DNA from 4 places in the Citrobacter sp. ANG330 genome. Region 1 is predicted to be linked to each of the others. Evidence: predicted binding sites of a transcription regulator. Region 1 holds the regulator's gene; each other region holds the start of a gene.
The links. Region 1 encodes CRP, which controls carbon source genes, mostly activating them, when cyclic AMP is high. Its sites were predicted from a motif close to ATGTGANNNNNNTCACAT; they were not measured.
Positions count from the first base shown of each region.

Region 2: the regulator CRP is predicted to act here: its motif matches at 1,737-1,754, upstream of drpB (cell division protein DrpB).
Region 3: the regulator CRP is predicted to act here: its motif matches at 1,749-1,766, upstream of azuC (stress response protein AzuC).
Region 4: the regulator CRP is predicted to act here: its motif matches at 2,160-2,177, upstream of udp (uridine phosphorylase).

Region 1 covers NZ_JASJUI010000010.1:138,999-143,171, reverse strand. The annotation lists gene QNN88_RS19265 (phosphoribulokinase) at 1-796, shown strand, start outside; gene QNN88_RS19260 (OsmC family protein) at 884-1,288, opposite strand; gene crp (cAMP-activated global transcriptional regulator CRP) at 1,595-2,227, shown strand; gene QNN88_RS19250 (YccS/YhfK family putative transporter) at 2,279-4,173, shown strand, end outside.
Region 2 covers NZ_JASJUI010000001.1:515,035-519,207, forward strand. The annotation lists gene QNN88_RS02630 (DNA cytosine methyltransferase) at 1-609, opposite strand, end outside; gene QNN88_RS02635 (phosphohydrolase) at 660-1,358, opposite strand; gene drpB (cell division protein DrpB) at 1,411-1,680, opposite strand; gene ompC (porin OmpC) at 2,326-3,507, shown strand; gene QNN88_RS02650 (winged helix-turn-helix transcriptional regulator) at 3,561-3,923, opposite strand; gene QNN88_RS02655 (SDR family oxidoreductase) at 4,026-4,173, shown strand, end outside.
Region 3 covers NZ_JASJUI010000001.1:460,633-464,805, forward strand. The annotation lists gene QNN88_RS02305 (DJ-1/PfpI family protein) at 1-57, opposite strand, end outside; gene QNN88_RS02310 (non-heme ferritin-like protein) at 575-1,078, shown strand; gene QNN88_RS02315 (DUF2766 family protein) at 1,208-1,459, opposite strand; gene azuC (stress response protein AzuC) at 1,580-1,666, opposite strand; gene QNN88_RS02325 (MFS transporter) at 1,879-3,297, shown strand; gene QNN88_RS02330 (RpiB/LacA/LacB family sugar-phosphate isomerase) at 3,344-3,982, opposite strand.
Region 4 covers NZ_JASJUI010000015.1:16,673-20,845, forward strand. The annotation lists gene rmuC (DNA recombination protein RmuC) at 1-1,120, opposite strand, end outside; gene udp (uridine phosphorylase) at 1,273-2,034, opposite strand; gene QNN88_RS21720 (dienelactone hydrolase family protein) at 2,295-3,107, shown strand; gene metE (5-methyltetrahydropteroyltriglutamate--homocysteine S-methyltransferase) at 3,155-4,173, opposite strand, start outside.

The DNA of each region.
Region 1 (4,173 bases):
CCGTAAAATTTTTGCGCAGCTCAACCTGCGTGCAGCCGAGGTGGAAGGCGACAGTTTTCATCGTTATACCCGTCCGGAGATGGATATGGCGATTCGCAAAGCGCGCGATGCCGGGCGCCATATCAGCTATTTTGGCCCCGAAGCCAATGACTTCGGCCTGCTGGAACAGACGTTTATTGAGTACGGCCAGACCGGGAAAGGCCAGTCACGCAAATATCTGCATACCTACGATGAAGCCGTCCCGTGGAACCAGGTGCCGGGGACGTTTACCCCGTGGCAAGCACTGCCCGAACCCACCGATGTGCTGTTCTATGAAGGCCTGCACGGCGGCGTCGTCACGCCCCAGCATGAGGTCGCAAGACATGTTGATCTCCTGGTCGGCGTGGTGCCCATCGTTAACCTGGAATGGATCCAGAAGCTTATCCGCGACACCAGTGAACGAGGCCATTCTCGTGAGGCGGTGATGGATTCGGTGGTCCGTTCGATGGACGACTATATCAACTACATCACGCCGCAGTTCTCCCGCACCCACATCAACTTCCAGCGCGTTCCTACCGTGGACACATCCAACCCCTTCGCAGCCAGGAGCATTCCATCACTGGATGAGAGCTTTGTGGTGATTCATTTCCGCAATCTGGAAGGGATCGATTTCCCCTGGCTGCTGGCGATGCTGCAGGGCTCATTCATTTCTCACATCAATACGTTGGTGGTTCCTGGCGGGAAAATGGGTCTGGCAATGGAACTGATCATGCTGCCGCTGGTACAGCGACTGATGGAAGGCAAGAAGATCGAATAAACGGTGGGGAGTGCCCGATGGCGCTGCGCTTACCGGGCCTACGACAGGAGTAGGCCTGATAAGCGCAGCGCCATCAGGCAATGATCATCAGGCAGCAATCACTTCGTACGAATGGGTAATGTTAACCGCTTTTCCCAGCATCAACGCCACAGAGCAATACTTCTCTGCCGACAGATCGACCGCCCGCGCAACGGCGGCATCCTTCAGATCGTGGCCGGTGACAATAAAGTGCAGGTTGATGTGAGTGAACAGGCGTGGCGCCTCTTCCCGACGTTCTGAAGTCAATTTCACTTCGCAGTTCGTCACATCCTGACGGCCTTTTTGCAGGATAGAAACCACGTCAATGGCGCTGCAACCGCCAGCCGCCATCAACACCATTTCCATCGGGCTCGGTGCTTTATCACCAGAGTTACCGTCCATCAGAATCTGATGCCCGGAAGCGGACTCACCCAGGAAGGTTAACCCCTCAACCCATTTAACACGCGCTTGCATATTTTTTAACTCCAGTGCGTTAATTTTCCTGACAGATTACGCGTACATAACAATTCTCGCAACGGAAGGCGACCTGCGTCATGCTGAAGCGAGACACCAGGAGACACACGGCTAAAGCTATGCTAAAACAGTCAGGATGCTACAGTAATACATTGACGTACTGCATGTATGCAGAGGACTTCACATTAAAGGCTGCAGTTCGTTTTTGACAGTCTCTTCCCAGGACGCGGGAAGCACATTTTTGCAACCCCAGAGACAGCGGATTTTTTGGCTCTGGAGACAGCTTATAACAGAGGATAATCGCGCATGGTGCTTGGCAAACCGCAAACAGACCCGACACTCGAATGGTTCTTGTCTCATTGCCATATTCATAAGTACCCGTCCAAGAGCACGCTGATTCACCAGGGTGAAAAAGCGGAAACGTTGTACTACATCGTTAAGGGCTCAGTGGCAGTGTTGATTAAAGATGAGGAAGGGAAAGAAATGATCCTTTCTTATCTGAATCAGGGTGATTTCATTGGCGAACTGGGCCTGTTTGAAGAAGGCCAGGAACGTAGCGCATGGGTTCGGGCGAAAACAGCGTGTGAAGTGGCTGAAATTTCCTACAAGAAATTCCGCCAGTTGATCCAGGTGAACCCGGATATTCTGATGCGCCTGTCTTCTCAAATGGCTCGCCGCCTGCAAGTCACTTCAGAGAAAGTCGGTAACCTGGCCTTCCTCGATGTGACCGGTCGTATCGCCCAGACGCTGCTGAATCTGGCGAAACAGCCTGATGCAATGACTCACCCGGACGGCATGCAGATCAAAATCACTCGCCAGGAGATTGGCCAGATCGTTGGCTGTTCTCGCGAAACCGTTGGTCGTATCCTGAAGATGCTGGAAGATCAGAACCTGATCTCCGCTCACGGTAAAACGATCGTCGTTTACGGCACTCGTTAATCTCATCGGAAATGGCGCGCTACCCGGTAGTGCGTCATTTTTGTTTTGCCAATGTGGCGCAGACTGATTTATCACCCAGAAATCAACTATGCACTACGTCAAACGCTGGTGCTCTGTTTGCCCGTGGCCGTCGGCCTGATCATCGGGCAGTTGCATCTGGGTTTGCTCTTCTCTCTCGTTCCCGCCTGCTGCAACATTGCCGGGCTTGATACACCGCACAAACGCTTTTTCAAACGCCTGGTGATTGGCGCGTCGCTGTTTGCCGGATGCAGCCTGATTATGCAGCTGCTACTGGCGCAGGCGATCCCGTTGCCGCTGATCCTGACCGGACTCACATTGATTCTCGGCGTCACCGCGGAACTGAGTTCACTGCATGCCCGCCTGCTGCCCGCCTCGCTGATTGCCGCTATTTTTACGCTGAGCCTGGCAGGAAATATGCCGGTCTGGGAACCGTTGCTGATCTACGCGCTGGGCACGCTGTGGTATGGCTTATTTAACTGGTTCTGGTTCTGGCTGTGGCGCGAGCAACCGCTGCGCGAGTCGCTAAGCCTACTGTACCGGGAACTGGCGGATTACTGCGAAGCCAAATACAGTATGCTGACTCAGCACACCGATCCGGAAAAAACGCTACCGCCGCTGCTGGTCCGCCAGCAAAAAGCCGTCGACCTCATCACCCAGTGTTATCAGCAGATGCATATGCTGTCGGCGCATCACAACAATGACTACAAACGAATGCTGCGCGCCTTTCAGGAAGCGCTGGATTTACAGGAACATATCTCAGTGAGTCTGCACCAGCCGGAAGAGGTGCAAAAGCTGGTCGAACGCAGCCACGCTGAGCAGGTGATTCGCTGGACGGCGCAAACCGTCGCCGCGCGGTTGCGGGTACTGGCGGATGACATTCTGTATCACCGACTGCCGACCCGTTTCTCTATGCAAAAGCAGATTGGCGCGCTGGAAAAAATTGCTCATCAGCATCCGGATAACCCCGTCGGGCAGTTCTGTTACTGGCACTTCAGCCGTATCGCCCGGGTGCTGCGCACTCAACGACCACTTTACGCCCGCGATCTGATGGCTGACAAACAGCGCCGTCTTCCGTTGCTTCCTGCGTTGAAAAACTACCTTTCCCTGAAATCACCAGCGCTACGCAACGCCGGGCGTATCAGCGTCATGCTCAGCATCGCCAGTCTGATGGGAACCGCGTTACACCTGCCGAAACCGTACTGGATCCTGATGACCGTGCTGTTTGTCACGCAGAACGGTTATGGCGCCACCCGCGTGCGTATTCTGCACCGTTCGGCGGGTACGCTGGTGGGGCTGATTATTGCAGGCGTGACGCTGCACTTTCATATTCCTGAAGGATATACGCTGGCCCTGATGCTGGTGATCACCCTGGTCAGCTATCTGACTATCCGTAAAAACTACGGCTGGGCGACGGTGGGATTTACCGTCACGGCGGTATATACCCTGCAGCTACTGACGCTGGACGGCGAGCAGTTTATTATCCCCCGGTTTGTCGACACGGTGATAGGCTGCCTGATTGCATTTGGCGGCACCGTCTGGCTATGGCCACAATGGCAGAGCGGGCTACTGCGTAAAAACGCCCACGATGCGCTGGAGGCCGATCAGGAAGCTATTCGTCTGATTCTGAGCGACGATCCGCAGGCTACACCGCTGGCTTATCAGCGTATGCGAGTCAACCAGGCGCACAACACACTGTTTAACTCACTGAATCAGGCGATGCAGGAGCCGGGCTTCAACACGCACTATCTGGCGGATATGAAGCTGTGGGTGACGCACAGTCAGTTTATTGTTGAACACATTAACGCCATGACGACATTGGCGCGTGAACATACGATGCTGACGCCGGAACTGGCGCAGCGATATCTGCAATCGTGCGAAATTGCCATCCAACGCTGTCAGCAACGACTGGAGTACGACGGGCCGGG
Region 2 (4,173 bases), on a different contig from region 1:
GGCAAAACCGTGAGCGCGTCCCAGCGCATTTTTCTTCGACACTCCGGCAAGTGAAAACGGCTGGCAAGGGAAGCCTGCCAGCAGGACATCGTGTTGCGGCACGTGCTGGCGAATATGCTCTGCCGCCTGATTGTCGCTGACACCTTCGCGATGGCTGAGCGTGATATCGCGAATGTCTTCATTAAAGTGGTGGCTGGCCGGGTCGCAGTAATAGTTAGCTTTATAGGTGCGCACCGCATGTTTGTTCCACTCGCTGGTAAACACGCACTGCCCGCCTATCGCCTCAAATCCACGACGAATACCGCCAATACCCGCAAAGAGATCGATAAACCGGAAAGCATAGTGCGGATGGTGTGCTGGCGGCGTGGGTAACAGAGTGCGCAAAAACGCCAACTCCCGCTCGCTTAATCGATGCCATGCCGAAGCATTCGCCACCACGCGCTTTAAAATGGCCGGACTCCAGTGGTTCTCACCCATTCCATTCAGGCAAGCCACCAACGTTTTAACATCATAAATTTCCAACAATTTCGCCAATAGCCCCTGCGCAACGTCTGCATTGCTGTCCGTTGCGGGAACCAATGAACCTGTTACTGAAAGATTTTGTTGCATATCGTTAACCGACCAAAAAAGAGTAGCGTCAGGTTAACATAAAATTTGCCTCACGAGTGGCTGGGGCGAAATGCGCGGATCACTGCCGGATCGACAGATTCGTACTCACCTTTTAGTTCCGCGCTTAACTTTGCCATGTAGTTCACCAGGAACTCAGCGTTATACCGGGCAAGTTCACGTCCACGCGCGGTTTGCATGGTATCGGGCAACGCCAGTAATTTGGTCTGGAAGTGATCGAGGGCAAACTGTTTATCGTTGAGCGCTCGCCGCTCAGCGAAAGGGTCTTCACCATCAAACAGCGCTACTCCTAAGGCGCCAGAAACCGCAAAGACCCGCGCCAGTCCTATCGCCCCGAGCGCCTCAAGCCGGTCGGCATCCTGAACGATTTTTGCTTCAAGCGTTAAAGGGGCAATATTTGCGCTAAAACTGTGGGCTTCAATCGCATGGCAAACCGCCGCCAGTTGCGAGTCGGGGAAAGCGGGAAAATCACGGATGAGGATACGACGGGTTTCAGCGGCAGCCAGTACAGACGAGCGATGACGGTCCGGATGGTTTTTGGCGAGGCTGACAATGTCATGAAAATAACAGGCGGTCAGCACGACCAGCCCATCGACCTCCTGCCCTTCCATCAGTTGCCGCGATGTCGCCCAGACACGGCGGAAGTGAAAAATATCATGCGCGGCATCCTGCCGGGTGTGATGGTTGCATAACCAGGCTTCAAATTGCGATTGCCAGTGCTGAAGATCCACATTGCCTCCCGTAGGTTAAGAAACGCTACAGTAACAAGTTTTTCTGCCGTCTTCACCCAGGCTGACGGCGTGGGCGCGTATACCAGGCGATACTACCGAGGATCAATCCCACCAGTCCGAGCACCAGAAACCCCAGCAGCGCGCCTATCCATTTTCCGCTGGTTGAGCCAAGCGAACTTTCAAATCCGGCAACCGGAATCGACTGAATGTGGCTGATCACCCAGGCGTAGCGCAGCATGGCCCAGATGAAATAGACGCAGAAAGCGTAAAATACCCATAATGCCAGTTTGCCGCCCAGACTCCGTGTTGCTCTTTCTTCCATACTGTTCAAAGGAAACTCCATTTCTGGGATGTCAATCTAAAAACTCACTGTACTTTTTGTGATTATAATCACACTTTTTTGTTATGTATGTCACAACCAGCCCGACAGTCATTGATTTTGCATATGTATTGATCCAGGGCAATTTTAGCTATGTCACAAAAACCCCGGTTAACGCCCTAAATTTTATGAATACACCCTTCTCACGTTTACTTATACATATCACAAGCCAATAAAACATACGTCACGTAAATCCCGTTTCTGTTTTATTTTATATATGTCATTATGATCGCGTCATTAGCCTTTTTATCATTTATTTTCCTTTTTTATAACCGGCATTTATGCCGGTTTTTTTTATTATTTACCTCCTGTGACGGGTTTTGTTTACCCGGCCAATCATTCAAATCATGAATCTTTTCATGAAAAACATAACATATTGATATTAAATCATAATAAATGTGTATGGTTTTTAAATAAACCATATAACCTGAATTATAAAAAGGCAAAAAGAAACATTTAGAAATATTTAAAATATAATTGTTACATGTTATTTTTAAAATAAAATGAACTCTATAGAATAGTATCCAAACGTGCTCTTTTGGAAAGTAGCATTTATTCACGATAATTATTACCCTAAGGGAAGACATAATGAACAGAAAAGTATTGGCAATGCTTGTTCCAGCATTACTTATTGCTGGCGCGGCACATGCAGCTGAAGTCTATAATAAAGACGGTAATAAACTGGACCTGTACGGAAAAGTAGATGGTCTGCACTACTTCTCTGACGACACGGGCAGCGATGGCGACATGACCTATGCACGTCTTGGCTTCAAGGGTGAAACCCAGATCATGGATCAACTGACCGGCTACGGCCAGTGGGAATACAATATCCAGGCAAATACAACCGAAAGCGACCACGGTAACTCCTGGACGCGTCTGGGCTTTGCCGGTTTAGGTTTTGGCCAGAACGGCACCTTTGATTATGGTCGCAACTACGGCGTCGTTTACGACGTTGAAGCGTGGACCGATATGCTGCCAGAATTTGGCGGTGATACCTACACCCAGACCGACGTCTATATGCTGGGTCGTACTAACGGCGTTGCCACCTACCGTAACAAAGGCTTCTTCGGTCAGGTTGATGGTCTGAACTTCGCGCTGCAGTACCAGGGCAACAATGAAGGCGCAGGTTTTGGTCAGGAAGGCTCGGGTAATAGCAGAAGCCGTAAACTGGCTCAGGAAAACGGCGACGGTTTCGGTATGTCCACCTCCTATGACTTTGACTTCGGTCTGAGCCTGGGTGCGGCCTATTCTTCATCTGACCGTACGAACGCTCAGGTCACTCGTGGTTATGGCGATCGTTCCCGTGCCAACAACTACGCCGGTGGCGAAACGGCTGAAGCCTGGACCATTGGCGCGAAATATGACGCGAACAATATCTATCTGGCCACAATGTATGCCGAAACCCGCAACATGACCTATTACGGTGGCGGTAAAGGCGAAACAAACGGCGGTATTGCCAACCAGACCAAAAACTTTGAAGCGGTTGCACAGTACCAGTTCGATTTCGGTCTGCGCCCATCCATCGCTTACCTGGTATCTAAAGGGAAGGAACTGGGTGGTCAGGATCACGATGGTGATGGTAACCCACGCTACACCGACAAAGATCTGGTGAAATATGTTGATGTCGGCATGACATACTACTTCAACAAAAACATGTCCACCTACGTTGATTACAAAATCAACCTGCTGGACAACGATGATCACTTCTATGCAGACAACGGCATCGCGACCGATGACATCGTTGCTGTGGGCTTAGTGTATCAGTTCTAATCGCCAGAATAATTTCAGGCCCGCTTCCGGCGGGCTTTTTTGTGCTTGAAATATCACTCAGTATTGAGCTTGTCGCCATTTTCCCGCATCCAGTCAGCCAGAGGCGCCAATGCGCCATGCAGAGTCAACCCCAGGGGCGTTATCTGATATTCAACGCGCGGTGGAATTTCCGGATAAATCGTTCGTGACACCAGCCCGCGTAGCTCAAACAAGCGCAACTGCTTTGTTAGCTCTTTTTGCGTGATGGGTGCCGCTGCCCGCAGCAACTCACCAAACCGCACCGGGGCATTGAGAACGATCAGACGATACAATATCGGGATAGCCCACTTCCCGGAGACCAGACTGACAAAGCGAGTCATCGGACAGGGTTGATGCTGAAAATTTTTCTCAGTTACGCAGTCGGCTGATTCCGCCATAGCACACCTCTTGCCTCTTTAGTATCCATTTGGTACCTGGTTTCTTTTAGATACTAACGTTTCTATAGTGCATTCTCCAGAGACAATTCAGGAGAAGAAAAAATGGGTCGCTTAACAGGTAAATACACGCTTATCACGGGCGGGACCAGTGGTATTGGTCTGGCCACTGCGCAGGAATTTCTTGCCGAGGGCGCGCATGTCGCCGTTACGGGGCGCAATCCTGACACACTCGCGCAAGCCCAACGCATTC
Region 3 (4,173 bases), on a different contig from region 1:
GACGATGGCTTCCGCTTCCTCGAAACCCGATGCCAACAAAACTGCCACTCTTTTCATTCAACTTTCCTCATTTATTACAGGCTGATAACACTGAAAATAACGAAATAATCATTCGGTTATAATTGATAAGACGTCGCTGCCTGGTTTTCCGCAGGAGATAAAACGGCGTTATTTCCGCCCATACGGTTTCACTGGATTATTATCGCAACAGGGACAGGAAAATTATCAATAATCTGATATTACCCTATGAAACCATTCAAACCTGTGACTTGAAACAGCATTTCAAAAGAAAATAAATCATTCATCAGCCATTAAAATCAATAAGATATATAATTTCACATTATGTTTACCAAATACGACTTGATGTATTACCTTCAGTAATATGTAAAAAAACATAAACAATCGCACTTAAGGATTTTCTTATTTCATTTATGAAGGTATGCTTATTTTAGATAAGCAACGAAATTGACTCTTCGATCACATAATGGACTGGCAGAATGGACTTATTCTGCTAACAGTAAGTTGTGCGGATGCGTTCTGCACATCCCTTCTATCAGGAAATAAGGATATTGATATGGCTGCAGTTGGAATGGTAAACAAACTCAATAATCAAATGAATCTTGAGTTTTATGCTTCCAATCTCTACCTCCATCTGAGTGAGTGGTGTTCCGAGCACCGTCTGATGGGTACAGCGACTTTCTTACGTGCTCAGGCTCAGAGTAACGTCACCCAAATGATGCGCGTTTTTAACTTCATGAAAAATGCCGGGGCGAATCCGGTCGTTAAGGCCATTGATGTACCCGGCGAAGACTTACATTCGCTGGAAGAACTGTTTCAGAAAACAATGGAAGATTATGAGCAGCGCGCCAGCACGCTTTCACAGCTGACCAACGAAGCAGAAGCGCTGAATGATGCACCAACCCTCAATTTTCTCCACGATCTGGAAAAAGAACAGCAGCAAGATGGACTGCTGTTACAAACGATTCTTGATGAAGTGCGTAGCGCCAGGCGTGCAGGCCTTTGCCCGGAACAGACCGATCAGCATGTACTCAATGTGGTGAATTACCAACAGCATTAAGTGACCCCGTCATTGGCCTGCATTTCACTCCCCCGACAGGCCAATTCGCAAAGCCCTTTCTGTCCGATGCCTCCCACTTTGGGGAGGTATCGTAAAAAGCATTTCTAAAATTTAAAACAACGGTTTATTTTAGTGAGCTTCGCCCTGCGGTGTGAATTTCAGTTCAATCAGCGCGATCGCTTTCTGGATAGCGCGCCGAGTGATGGGGTCAGCAGCAGCGGGATGCGTTGAAAAATCAATATTTTTCAGCTGGCTGGTCATTTTTTCGCGAACCTCAACGGGAGCAATCACGTCGAGAACATCGAGAATTTGTTTGATGACGAGCTGACAGGCGACAACGTCAGAGACCAGTTCCTGATCGGCATTCAGCGGTTGGGACATAGTATGCGCTCCTGATTGTGATGAAGGCCGACATAGTACCGATTCACACGCCGAAACGATAGCCGCACCTGACGCAGTGAACGACGGGTATAAAAAAACCTGCCGGAGCAGGTTTTTTTATCAGCGGAACATATCGCCCGGCGGTACGTCTTTAAACGTTTTGCAATAGTTCTCAAACATGCTTTTCAGGATTTTGCGCAGTTTCATGGCATGACTCCGTCTATGTTGTTATGCAGGTGTTATCATCTACGCCCTTATAATATGATCACCGTCACAAAAATCAACATACATGTGATTTACATCACGATTTAAAATTAACAAATTCTTTGCATTTTATGTTATTCGGCTGATAAATCAATCAACTACAGAATTATCAGTTCCGGTAAAATTTTATAATTTTTTTTAACGGCAAGTCCAACATGCAAGAAGACCGGATTACAGAAAGCAAACGAGGCATCTCCCCTGCCGCTCTCCTCGTCGCCGGGGCGTTTTTCATGGAGTTTATTGACGGTACGGTGATCGCGACCGCCCTGCCCGATATGGCCAAAAGTTTCGGTGTGCAGGCGGTTGATTTGAACATTGGCATCAGCGCCTATCTGATTACTCTGGCGGTACTCATCCCGGCCAGCGGTTGGATAGCCGACCGCTTTGGCGCACGCAAAATCTTTATGCTTGCCCTTGCCATTTTCACTCTCGCCTCAGTGCTGTGCGGTCTTTCCACGACGCTGGAGTGTTTTCTGACAATGCGTATCCTGCAGGGTGTGGGTGGCGCGCTGATGGTTCCCGTGGGACGCTTAGCCGTATTGCGTACCACACCAAAGCATCAGTTAATTACGGCCATCGCCACCCTAACCTGGCCGGCACTGGTGGCGCCGATTATTGGTCCACCGCTCGGCGGCTTTATTACCAGCTACGCTAACTGGCGGTGGATATTCTTTATTAACGTGCCGCTGGGCCTGCTGGCGATCGCGCTGGCGCTGCGATGTATTCCCAATATCCGTGATAACGATCGGCGTCCTTTTGATCTTCCGGGCTTCGTCGCGACTGCTGTTGCGATGGTCAGCCTGGTCTATGCGATGGAGTTGCTGGGAGCTCAACATCCCGAAAGCGGATTGACGATAGCTCTGTTAGGGCTTGGCGTGGGGGCGTTTGCCTTCTCTTTGCGACATTTCCGGCGAACCGCCTGGCCGATGATTCGTCTCGACGCGATGCAAGTGCCAACATTTCGCGTCACCATGTACGGAGGGTCACTGTTTCGTGCCTCTATTAGCGCCGTGCCTTTTCTCCTGCCGCTCATGTTTCAGGTAGGGTTTGGTATGAATGCCTTTCAGGCCGGTTCGCTGGTACTGGCAGTATTTGTCGGTAATCTGACCATTAAGCCCGCAACCACGCCACTTATCCGCTGGCTCGGCTTTAAAAAGCTGCTGCTGATTAACGGGACGCTCAATGTGCTGGCGCTGCTCGCCTGCGCGCTGATCACCCCCGGCACGCCTGTCTGGATTATTTTGCTGGTGCTGTACCTCGGCGGCGTGTTTCGGTCGATTCAGTTTACCGGCATCAGCACCCTGGCTTTCGCCGACGTTCCTTCCGCCCAGATGAGTTACGCCAATACCTTGTTCAGCACGGCCACGCAGCTGGCCGTTGGACTGGGGATTTCACTGGGGGCGATCGGTATTCGCATTGGCGCGAACGTCAGTGAATGGCTGGGGTTGAGTGCAATACCAGGCATCAGTTTTCGCCTGGCGTTTGTGGCTATCGCGCTTATCTGCCTGATGGGTATGGTGGATACGTTGCGACTGACGAAAGATGCGGGAAGTGCGGTATCGACAAGGAAGTAATACCTGACGCCGGATGCGCATTGCCACATCCGGCTTTTGAGCAAAATTAGCTGAGGATTTCGCGAACAAACGCTTCGATCTCTTCGCTCTGGCTGTTTTCAAAGAAGCACTGCTGGAAACGCTGACCGGACACTGCCGTCTTCACCAGTTCTGGATCGATCGCACGCAGCGTATCAAGATAGTTTTCTTTAACGACTGCCGCTTTGACCTGGTTGAGAATACCGGCATTGCGTACCTGCGGTTCTTTACGCTCTGGCGGATAACCTTCGCCGTTACGACCTGTAAAGGCCTTTTCAAAGATAAAGCGCACGTTCAGTTCTGCTCCCCAGCCAAATCCTTTCGCAAATGGCAGAGACAGCGCATTTCCGTTATTAATTTGCGCAAACAGGAACGCATCCGCCGGATCAATGCAGTAACCGCACACAACACCTGGATGAATATTCAGCGACATCAGCGCGCCCTGACCCGTACCGCAGCCAGTCACGACAAAATCAACTGCTTTTGAATTCAGCAGAATGCTCGCCATGATACCAAGATGGATATAGGTCAGGTGGTGGTCATTCTCGTCGCTCATACCAACGTTGAATACCGGAAACCCCTTTTCATCCGCAACCGCTTTGAGTTCGCGGTGAATGATGGCGTTTTTGCCTGCCTGGCTGTTTTCCATCATCAGTGCAATTTTCATTCTGTTTTCTCCTGAATGCGATGCGGGAAAGCCCGCCTTGAGTCAATCACGATACCGCACAGTACTACTTCGCAAACTCACTTTCAAATTTTATGAAAGATGGTTTTAAAAATGATGAGTGGTTTCACAATTTCACCTGCGAACCGCAAAATGCCTTTCGTCGTGTGGATTAGTCGTGGCTGATCTATAAG
Region 4 (4,173 bases), on a different contig from region 1:
GATCCGCAATCTGTTGTGCATTACGACTTTGATGCTCGTAGCGCCACAGATTCGCAATGGTCCGCAATGCCACCAGCAACGTCGTGGGACTGACCAGCATAATATTATTTTTCAGCGCCTCGGTAATCAGTTCGGGCTGTCTGTCGAGCGCTAACAGAAACGCAGGCTCGACAGGGATAAACATCAGCACATAGTCGAGCGTACGCAGCCCCGGAAGCTGTTGATAATCTTTACGCCCCAGCATGCGAATATGGTTCCGTACTGAGACAATGTGCTCCTGGAGCGCGCTTTCGCGGGCGTAATCGTCTTCCGCATTAAAATAGCGCTCATAGGCGACCAGCGTCATTTTGGCGTCGATCACCACATCTTTGCCCTGTGGCAAACGCACGATCACATCGGGTTGCATCCGCGAGCGATCGTTATTCTCGATGCTGACCTGGGTTTCGTACTCGTACCCTTCACGCAGTCCGGACGCCTCCAGCACACGGGTGAGTACAACTTCGCCCCAGTTCCCCTGCGTTTTATTGTCGCCTTTTAACGCACGCGTGAGGTTGACCGCTTCCTGGGCCATTTGCGCATTAAGCTGTTGCAGATTACGGATTTCATGTGCAAGGGTGTGACGTTCGCGCGCTTCCTGACCAAAGCTGTCCTGGACCTGGCGACGAAAGCCATCCAGTTGTTCACGCAGCGGCGTCAGCAGGCCGTTCAGACTCTGGCGGTTTTGTTCATCTACCCGGCGATTGCTCTGTTCAAAGATTCGGTTTGCCAGGTTTTCAAACTGTTCACTCAAACGCTGCTCGCTGTTGATCATCTGGCGGATTTTATCTTCCGCATGCTGCTGCGTGGCTTCCATCCGCGTGGTGACTTCACGCAGATCTGCTTCTAGTGAGGTGTTGATACTGCGCAGGCTACGTAATTCGTTATTGAGCAATTCACACTCATCGCGCCAGTGGTCGCTTTGGGCGAGCTGTTGTTTTGCAGCGCTTAATGCCGCAACCATCTCTTCACGTTCAGCGAATTGCTCGGCTTTCTGCTGCACATGCTGATAGCTGGCCAGCAGCCAGCCAAGCGCAATGCCCACCAGCGCAATAACCGCATAAATGATAATTGAGATATCCAAAATGCCTCCCGACGCCATACTCACCCGCACAAAAATAGAATTGTGCTGTATAAACGTCCAGTTTTAAAGAAGTTTCCTGCGAGGCACTACGCAAAATAAACGCATACAAGAAAAAGGCCGAACGCGTCGGCCTTTTACTGAAGAAGAAAGGATTAGATCAGACGACGTGCCGCTTCCACCACGATTTTCACCGCATGGCTTTCGGTTTGCTTCATCGTCTCAGCATTCGGGATCTCTTGCTGAGTACGGTTGACGATCACGCCCGCAACCATCCCGGCGCGCAGGCCCTGGCTTGCACACATGGTCAGTAGCGTAGCGGACTCCATTTCGTAGTTCATTACGCCCATTGACTGCCACTCTTCCATGGAGCCTTTGAAACGACGTACTACACGGCCGGAGAAGGTGTCGTAACGTTCCTGTCCTGGGTAGAAAGTATCAGACGAGGCGGTTACACCCACGTGAGTAGTGGCGCCAATGGATTTCGCCGCTTCAACCAGTGCGGTGGTACATTCAAAGTCAGCAACTGCCGGATATTCCATTGGCGCAAAGTGCAGGCTCGCGCCATCCAGACGGACGGACGCCGTGGTGACCAGAACATCGCCGACATTGATGTGCGGCTGAATGGCGCCGGTGGTGCCAATACGCAGGAAGGTACGAATGCCCAACTGCGCCAGTTCTTCCACAGCAATAGAGGTAGACGGACCGCCGATACCGGTCGAGCAGACGATGACGGCTTTGCCATCCAGTTCAGCACGCCAGGTAGTGAATTCACGGTGAGAGGCCAGTTTTACCGGCTTTTCCATCAGCGCGGCGATCTTTTCTACACGTTCCGGATCGCCAGGGACGATAGCCAGCGTAGCCCCTTGTAAATCGTTCTTGGTGAGGCCGAGATGAAAAACGTCAGACCTGGACATATAAAACTCCTCTGTGATTCGGTTTTTGTCAGAAGAAGCAAAAAGACACTTTACCGAAGGACTTAAGATATTTTCGTGACCATCATCACCATGGCGTAAATAAGTTGCATGGACTTACCAGCAAATAGTGATTCAAATCACACTAACAAGCCAATTTTCGCTTTCTTCGCACAAAAAGCGAGCCGTTTGAGGCAGTGTGAAATGTTAAAGGCTGTCTATAGTTAACAGTGCGCTATTTTTCTAAGGGTACGGAGAATACCATGACATCAACACAACAAACCGGTTTTGCACCTGCAGCATCCCCTGTTGCCGCTACCTCAGTTCATACTCCGGACGACGCCATTGTCGCGGGTGTGACGTCGATCCCTTCCCAGGGCGACGATATGCCGGCGTATCACGCGCGACCGAAACAGAGCGATGGCCCACTGCCAGTGGTCATTGTAGTGCAGGAAATCTTTGGCGTGCATGAACATATCCGCGATATATGCCGTCGTCTGGCGCTGGAAGGGTATCTGGCAATCGCACCAGAACTCTATTTCCGTGAGGGCGACCCGAATGATTTCGCGGATATTCCTACGCTGCTCAGCGGCCTTGTGGCAAAAGTGCCGGATTCCCAGGTGTTAGCCGATCTGGATCACGTCGCCAGTTGGGCGTCCCGTAACGGTGGCGATGTGCATCGCCTGATGATGACCGGTTTTTGTTGGGGCGGTCGCATCACCTGGCTCTATGCGGCGCATAACCCGCAGTTGAAAGCTGCTGTCGCGTGGTATGGGAAACTGATCGGCGATAAGACGCTGAATTCACCAAAGCATCCCGTTGATGTGGCCACCGACCTGAACGCTCCGGTACTGGGTCTGTATGGTGGGCAAGATAACAGTATTCCGCAGGAAAGCGTTGAGACTATGCGCCAGGCGCTACGCGCCGCTAACGCTACCGCGGAAATCGTCGTCTATCCCGATGCGGGTCATGCCTTCAATGCCGACTATCGCTCGAGCTATCACGAAGAATCTGCCAAAGACGGCTGGGAAAGAATGCTGGCCTGGTTTGCGCAGTACGGTGGCAAAAAAGCGTAAAAGCGAAAAGCCCGGGGGCGGCGACGCCTTACCGGGCCTGCGTGTCATCAAGCCTGACGCAGATTCTGCGCGGCTTTCACCATGTTCGCCAGCGCTGCCCGGGTCTCCGGCCAGCCGCGGGTTTTCAGACCACAGTCCGGGTTCACCCACAGACGTTCAGCCGGAATACGCTGCGCCGCTTTTTGTAACAGCGCCTCAATCCACTCTACGCTCGGGACGTTCGGCGAGTGAATGTCATACACGCCCGGTCCGATTTCGTTCGGGTAATCGAACTCTTCGAACGACTCCAGCAGTTCCATGTCGGAACGTGAGGTCTCAATGGTGATTACGTCGGCATCCAGTGCAGCAATAGAATCCATGATGTCGTTAAATTCGCAATAACACATGTGGGTGTGGATCTGGGTATCATCTTTCGCCACCGCCGCGTTGATGCGGAACGCTTCCACGCCCCAGGCCAGATAGGCCTCCCAGTCACTACGACGCAGCGGCAGCCCTTCGCGCAGTGCCGGTTCATCAATCTGAATAATTCCGATCCCTGCCGCTTCCAGATCCGCCACCTCATCACGCAGCGCCAGTGCGATCTGCTTTGCGATGGTTTCGCGGCTCACGTCTTCACGCGGGAAGGACCAGCAGAGAATGGTTACCGGGCCGGTCAGCATGCCTTTTACCGGTTTGTCGGTCAGTGACTGCGCATATTTTGCCCATTCAACGGTGATCGGCTCAGGACGGCTGATATCGCCAATCACCACCGGCGGTTTCACGCAGCGAGAGCCGTAACTTTGCACCCAACCATTCTGGGTGAAGACGAAACCATCCAGATGTTCGCCAAAGTATTCCACCATGTCGTTGCGTTCGGCTTCACCGTGGACCAGCACGTCCAGACCGAGACGTTCCTGCTCAACAATCGCCTGCTTAATATGCTCCGCGATGCCAGTGCGGTAGTTGTTAGCATCAAGCTGACCTTTTTTGAAGTCCAGACGCAGGCCGCGGATTTCAGTGGTCTGTGGGAAAGAACCGATAGTGGTTGTCGGCCATGCAGGCAGGTTGAAGCGCGCACGCTGAGCTT